Regions from separate parts of the Pseudomonas sp. NFX71 genome, predicted to be linked through region 1. Evidence: predicted binding sites of a transcription regulator. Region 1 holds the regulator's gene; the other holds the start of a gene.
The links. Region 1 encodes sigma-54, which starts transcription at its own class of promoters, with help from an activator protein. Its sites were predicted from a motif close to ANTGGCATNNANNTTGCTNT; they were not measured.
Positions count from the first base shown of each region.

Region 2: ACM1ZW_RS17875 (circularly permuted type 2 ATP-grasp protein) is a predicted target of sigma-54. The motif match lies at 1,376-1,395, and genes of this name have one in related genera.

Region 1 is NZ_CP182230.1:2,913,710-2,917,482, forward strand. Features, by position in the region: gene rapZ (RNase adapter RapZ) at 1-272, opposite strand, end outside; gene ptsN (PTS IIA-like nitrogen regulatory protein PtsN) at 275-739, opposite strand; gene hpf (ribosome hibernation-promoting factor, HPF/YfiA family) at 752-1,060, opposite strand; gene ACM1ZW_RS13330 (RNA polymerase factor sigma-54) at 1,135-2,628, opposite strand; gene lptB (LPS export ABC transporter ATP-binding protein) at 2,814-3,539, opposite strand; gene lptA (lipopolysaccharide transport periplasmic protein LptA) at 3,539-3,773, opposite strand, start outside.
Region 2 is NZ_CP182230.1:3,857,469-3,861,241, forward strand. Features, by position in the region: gene speE (polyamine aminopropyltransferase) at 1-16, shown strand, start outside; gene ACM1ZW_RS17865 (hypothetical protein) at 166-399, shown strand; gene ACM1ZW_RS17870 (ribonuclease E inhibitor RraB) at 618-959, shown strand; gene ACM1ZW_RS17875 (circularly permuted type 2 ATP-grasp protein) at 1,428-2,837, shown strand; gene ACM1ZW_RS17880 (alpha-E domain-containing protein) at 2,850-3,773, shown strand, end outside.

The DNA.
Region 1 (3,773 bases):
TCCAGGTACAGGACGTCGCATTGGATATGCCGGCTGCGGACTTCTGCGAGCAGTTCCGGAAAACGGGTCAGGTGGCTCGGCAAGTTGCGCGCATCGATGGAGACGGCAACCAGCGGCTGCGCCAGCTCTGTGTGAATCAACGCACGCTCGGCCAGTTCCGGCAGCAACCCGGCGGGCAGGTTGTCGATGCAGTAATAGCCGTTGTCCTCGAGAACATCGAGCGCGGTGCTTTTACCTGAGCCGGAACGGCCACTGACGATGATCAAGCGCATGATTAGTGCCTGTTTTGCTCGTCCAGGACAACCTGATACAAGGCTTCATTGCTCGGTGCGCTGCGCAGGCGATCACGGACTTCCTTGCGATCAAGCATGCTGGCGATCTGCCGGAGCAATTCAAGGTGCGCATCGGTAGCCGCTTCCGGGACCAGCAGAACGAACAGCAGGTCAACCGGGGCGCCGTCGATGGCGTCGAAATCGATGGGGGCATCCAGGTGCATCAAGGCACTGATGGGCGAGGTGCAGCCTTTCAGGCGGCAGTGGGGGATAGCGATGCCGTTACCAAAACCGGTCGAGCCAAGTTTTTCACGGGCAATCAAAGCCTCGAAGACATCTTGCATCTCCAGATCCAGCACTTCTTTATGGATAAGGTTGGCAATTTGCTCGAGGGCTTTCTTTTTGCTGCCGCCCGGCACGTTCACGAGGGAACGGCCGGGGGTCAGGATGCTTTCAAGTAGGATCATGGGTTGGGAGTGTTAACGACCGGTCGCGCCCTGGAGGAGGCTTTGGGTCTTTTCCTTATGCTTTTTGAGTTGTTTATCCAGCTTGTCGGTCAGCGCGTCGATCGCCGCGTACATGTCGGTATGTTCCGCGTTTGCGACCACTTCATTGCCGGGAATATGCAGCGTGGCTTCGATTTTCTGCTTCAGCTTCTCGACCGTCATCGTGACTTGCACGTTGGTGATCTTGTCGAAATGCCGCTCTAATCGTTCGAGTTTTTCGCCGATGTAGGTGCGAAGAGGTTCGGTCACTTCCAGTTGGTGTCCACTGATGTTGACTTGCATACAGCTTCTCCTTCGTTGCCAGTGCATAAAGCGGTAGATCAGATGATCTACCACTGGAACGCTGTGGCGTGGCTCTACATCAACCGCTTGCGTTCGCTCGAAGGCGCGATCCCGAGGGATTCGCGGTACTTGGCGACGGTGCGGCGAGCCACCTGAATGCCTTGTGCCTCCAGTAAACCAGCGATCTTGCTGTCACTCAACGGCTTTTTCTGATTTTCCGCAGCAACCAGTTTTTTGATGATCGCGCGGATCGCCGTGGACGAGCATTCGCCGCCTTCGGAGGTGCTGACGTGGCTGGAGAAAAAGTATTTCAGCTCATATATGCCCCGAGGGGTATGCATGAATTTTTGCGTGGTCACCCGTGAAATCGTCGATTCGTGCATGCCCACCGCTTCGGCGATGTCATGCAGGACCAGCGGTTTCATCGCTTCGTCGCCGTATTCCAGAAAGCCGCGTTGATGCTCGACGATCTGGGTGGCAACTTTCATCAGGGTTTCGTTACGGCTTTGCAGGCTCTTGATGAACCAGCGGGCCTCTTGCAACTGATTGCGCATGAAGGTGTTGTCGGCGCTGGTGTCGGCGCGACGCACGAAACCGGCGTATTGAGCGTTGACCCGCAGTCGCGGTACCGATTCCTGATTCAGTTCTACCAGCCAGCGCTCGTTGTCCTTGCGCACGATCACATCGGGGACCACGTATTCGGCTTCACTGGACTCGATCTGCGAGCCAGGGCGTGGGTTGAGGCTCTGTACCAGTTCGATGACCTGGCGCAGTTCGTCTTCCTTCAGCTTCATGCGGCGCATCAGCTGGCTGTAGTCGCGGCTGCCGAGCAAGTCGATATAGTCGGTGACCAGGCGCTTGGCCTCGGCCAGCCAAGGCGTCTTGGCGGGCAGCTGGCGCAATTGCAGCAGCAGGCATTCACCAAGGTTGCGGGCGCCGATGCCGGCCGGCTCGAATTGCTGGATGCGATGCAGGACGGCTTCGATTTCGTCCAGTTCGATGTCGAGTTCCGGATCGAAAGCTTCGAGGATTTCCTCGAGGGTTTCGTCCAGGTAGCCCTGGTTGTTGATGCAATCGATCAGGGTCACGGCGATCAGACGATCGGTGTCGGACATCGGCGCCAGGTTCAATTGCCACAAGAGATGGCTTTGCAGGCTTTCACCGGCCGATGTGCGGGTGGTGAAATCCCACTCGTCGTCATCGTTGCTCGGCAGGCTGCTGGCGCTGGTCTGGTAGACGTCTTCCCATGCGGTGTCGACGGGCAGTTCGTTGGGAATGCGCTCGTTCCAGTCGCCCTCATCGAGGTTGTCCACCGTCGGGGCGGTTTCCTGGTAGGAGGGCTCTGAAACATCGGCGTTGGGTTGCTGTTCGGCTTTGTCGGCCAAGGGGTCGGCGTTATCGAAGTCGTCGCCTTCTTCCTGGCGTTCGAGCATCGGATTGGACTCCAGGGCTTCCTGGATTTCCTGTTGCAGGTCCAGGGTCGACAATTGGAGCAGGCGGATGGCCTGTTGCAGCTGCGGTGTCATCGTCAGCTGCTGGCCCATTCTCAAGACTAGCGATGGTTTCATGGCAGGGGCTTAACACCTTATTCGCCGGCGCACATGCGCCATCCACTACAGGGCGCCGGAGCGCCAAACATAAGCAAATTATATGCCTGAAACTGCAACGTTTGCCTAGAGCGCTGTAACAATAAAAAATTGTTGATTTTTTATCGAGACAAGCGCTCGGCGACTAGCCAGAGACGCCCTGATGCTTACAGGCGGAACTCATGGCCCAGATAGACTTCTTTCACGAGGTCGTTGGCCAGGATGGTGGCAGAATCACCTTCGGCGATCAGCTGGCCATCGTTGACGATGTAGGCGGTTTCGCAGATATCCAGGGTCTCACGGACGTTGTGGTCGGTGATCAGCACGCCAATGCCCTTGGCCTTGAGGTGGTAGATGATCTGCTTGATGTCGCCCACCGAAATCGGGTCCACACCGGCGAAGGGTTCGTCGAGGAGGATGAATTTCGGGTTGGTTGCCAGTGCACGGGCGATTTCCACGCGGCGGCGTTCACCACCGGACAGGCTCATGCCGAGGTTGTCCCGGATGTGGCTGATGTGGAATTCCTGCAGCAGGCTTTCCAGCTCTTTGCGGCGATCGGCCTTGTCGAGTTCCTTGCGGGTCTCGAGGATTGCCATGATGTTGTCGGCAACCGAGAGTTTGCGGAAGATCGACGCTTCTTGTGGAAGATAGCCGATACCGGCCTTCGCACGACCGTGCATCGGCTGGTGGCTGACGTCCAGATCGTCGATCAGGACGCGGCCCTGATCGGCCTGGACGAGGCCGACGATCATGTAGAAGCAGGTGGTCTTGCCGGCGCCGTTAGGACCAAGCAGGCCGACGATCTGACCGCTGTCGATGGACAGGCTGACGTCGCGCACGACCTGGCGGCTCTTGTAGCTCTTGGCCAGATGCTGAGCTTTCAGAGTTGCCATTACGGGGCCTTTTGCTCTTCGGTTTTCTTTTTCGGCTGGATCACCATGTCGATCCGCGGGCGCGATTCGGTCACGTTGGTGCCTGTGGCACGGCCGGCGCTGGCGAGCTTTTTATTGGTGTCGTAGACGATTTTCTCGCCTTGGGTAACGTTGCCGTCCTTGTCGATGACTTTCGCCTTATCGATCAGCACGACGCGGTCTTGGGAGGCGTGGTACTGGATAGTCACGCCGTAC
Region 2 (3,773 bases), 940 kb from region 1:
GCCAAGCAACGACTAACGTTATTCACATCCCCTGTGGAAGCTGGCCAGCTCCCACAGGGTCAGTGTGTTTTCATGTGGGTGTGCCGTAATCCGTTTGAACGATCAGTCAGGCCAAAAGTCCAGATAGATGTACGCCCATTTGCGGGTTTGTTCGAGGAGGCACTGATGCAAAAGTGGAAAATCACTTTCGTGGATGATCACGGCGAAACAGTCGATGAAGTCTTTGAGTGCGACGAATGCCCGGACAACGAGCATGCCGCCAAACTCATCAAGGCCCGTCTCCTTCCTGTCGCTGCCGAACTGGATCTGAACGATCTGGAAGGGCGCACTGCTGATGCGAGCGTCAAGAATCTCAAGTCCCAGAACAGCATACAAATCCTCGGCATCACTCCCGTCTGAAACACTCTCTGGCACACTCGTGAAACACCAGGCCTTGGCAGCGGCGCTTACTTGAGGCTACTCTGCAATCGAGATCAGCGATTGGATCGCTAAGGTCTGGTCTTGTCAGCTACATGCTTGTTTCCCTTCGGCAACGTGGTTGCCGCAATGCTTGCACCATTCGGTTGCAGGCGTCGGGAGTACGGAAAGTCTATCCATCGGTTTGAGGAGGACGTTTCATGAGCACAGCCTATCAAGAAGACATCAGCAGCTCGGTGCTGCGCCGCATGAAAGAAGGCGGTTTCGACTTTTCACGATTCCATCCCATTGAGTTCTACGCCATTTTCCCGGACGAGGAGCGGGCACGCAGGGCGGCAGGGCACTATTCCGGCGAATCCATGAATGCTCAGATCAGCGTACGCGATGACGGCGCATGGGCCCTGGAACTGAGTAAAGTGATGTCCGCCACCTATGACGGCATCGGCGACTTTGAGCAGGACTTCGAGGCGGTGGTCGAGCCTTTGGGCGGCATCATCGAAGGATGGGGCGTCAAGCAGGAGGTACGAGGGCTACTCGCATAACACTATGAACAGCGACAACATCCACTAACGGCTGACCTTCGGGTTGGCCGTTTTCGTTTGTGCGTCTGAACATCAAAAGATCGCAAGCCTTCGGCAGTTCCTGCATAGGAATGCGTAGGAGCAGCCGAAGGCTGCGATCTTTTGACGTATTTTTGATTCATGACATTTCAAAGAAGCAAAAAAAAGCCGCCTGAACAGGCGGCTAAAAGGGAAGTTCGGTGAGCATTACCAGCGAATGCGCCAATTATCCACAGCCACTGCCGGGCAGTGAAATCAACTCTGACTATGCTGGTGATAGGCGAAAGCATTGCTTCGCAATGAAGCGGGGGCGATCAGGTTGGGGCAATTACCGCACAGGAATGGTGCGGTCGCTGCGCGACGAATATCCAACCGATTGATATCAAAGCGTTTATGCCGATGGCACGGGCCTTGCGAAGGTCTGTATGTCCGGGTGACAAGGAGTACGGCATGATCCGCACCTATTTTGATGAGATGTACGATGCCGGCGGCCAGGTCCGCCCGCATTATCGGGAGTTTGCCCGTTGGCTGGCCGAGACGCCTGACGAACTTCTCGCCCAACGGCGACGCGAGGCCGATCTGTTGTTTCATCGCGCCGGGATTACTTTCACGCTCTACGGGGACGAGCAGGGCACAGAGCGCCTGATTCCCTTCGACACCATTCCGCGCAGCATCCCCGCCAGCGAATGGCGGATTGTCGAACGTGGCTGCATCCAGCGGGTCAAGGCGTTGAACATGTTCCTCGCCGACCTCTATCACGAACAGCGCATCATCAAGGCCGGCATCATTCCGGCCGAGCAAGTGCTGGCCAACGAGCAATACCAGTTGGCGATGCAAGGCCTGGATTTGCACCGGGATATCTACTCGCACATCTCCGGTGTCGATCTGGTGCGCGATGGCGACGGCACGTACTACGTGCTCGAAGACAACCTTCGTACACCGAGCGGCGTGAGCTACATGCTCGAAGACCGCAAGATGATGATGCGCCTGTTCCCAGAGTTGTTCTCGGCCCAGCGCATCGCCCCTATCGATCATTATCCGAACCTGCTGCTCGACACCCTGAAAAGCTCCAGCCCGATCGATAACCCGAGCGTGGTGGTCCTGACGCCGGGTCGCTTCAACAGTGCGTTTTTCGAGCATGCATTTTTGGCGCGAGAAATGGGCGTCGAACTGGTGGAAGGCGCGGACCTGTTCGTGCGTGACGACAAGGTGTTCATGCGCACCACGGACGGGCCGAAAGCGGTCGATGTGATCTACCGACGCCTCGACGATGCGTTCCTCGATCCGCTGGCGTTCAACCCGGATTCGATGCTCGGTGTGCCGGGGCTGCTGTCGTCCTACCGCTCGGGCAATGTGGTGCTGGCGAATGCCATCGGCACCGGGGTGGCGGACGACAAATCGGTGTATCCGTTCGTGACGGACATGATCCGTTTCTATCTGGATGAAGAGCCGATCCTGAAGAACGTGCCGACGTTCCAGTGCCGCAATCCTTCTGAGCTGTCCCACGTGCTGGCCAATCTTCCGGATCTGGTGGTCAAGGAAACCCAGGGCTCCGGCGGTTACGGAATGCTGGTGGGGCCGGCGGCGACAGCGGCGGAAATCGAGTCGTTCCGCGCCCGCATCAAGGCCAAGCCACACGCGTACATCGCGCAACCGACGTTGTCCCTGTCGACTTGTCCGACCTTTGTCGAAAACGGCATCGCGCCACGCCACATCGACCTGCGTCCGTTTGTTTTGTCTGGCCGCGAAACCCGGGTCGTGCCCGGCGGTTTGACCCGAGTCGCCCTGCGTGAAGGCTCCCTGGTGGTGAATTCCTCCCAGGGCGGCGGAACCAAGGACACCTGGGTGGTCGAGGATTGAAGGAAGCCTGCCATGTTAAGTAGAACTGCCTCGGATTTGTATTGGATGTCGCGTTACCTGGAGCGGGCGGAAAACCTCGCACGGATGCTCGACATCAGTTATTCGCTGTCGCTGATGCCGCAGGATGGTCGCGGTGATGGTCTGCATGAGCTCGCCATGCCGCTGCTGATTACCGGCACCCTGGACGATTACCTCGAACGCCACGGCGAGTTGCATGCCGAACGGCTGCTGCACTTTTTCGCCCTGGACGCGGCCAACCCGGCGAGCATTTACAGTTGCCTCGGTTCGGCACGGGCCAGTGCCCATGCGGTGCGGGGGCGAATCACCGCCGACATGTGGGAAAACATCAACGCCACCTGGCTGGAAATACGCGGGATCGCCGAGCAAGGCTTGAGCCGCTACGGAATGAGCCGTTTCTGTGAGTGGATCAAGGAACGTTCGCACCTGTTTCGTGGCGCGTCCTACGGCACCATCATGCGTAACGATGCGTTCCGTTTCATTCGGCTGGGCACGTTTATCGAGCGCGCCGACAACACCTTGCGCCTGCTCGATGCTCGCTACGAAATGGCTGGCGATCAGGCCGAAGCGGTCAGCGACGGCACGGCCCACGCTTATTACCAGTGGAGTGCCTTGTTGCGGGCGTTGTCGTCGTTCGAGGCCTATACCGAAATCTACCGCGATGCGCCCGGTGCCCGGCATGTGGCCGAACTGCTGCTATTGCGTGCTGATGTGCCACGTTCGCTACGGGCCTGCACCGAAGAAATCGACCAGATCCTCGCCCAGCTGCCCGGCGCCAACGGCCGTCCCGCGCAACGCCTGGCCGCCGAGATGGACGCGCGCCTGCGCTACACCGGCATCACCGAAATTCTCGACGAAGGCCTGCACGCCTGGTTGACCGAGTTCATCCCGCTGGTGCGCCAGTTGGGTAACGCCATA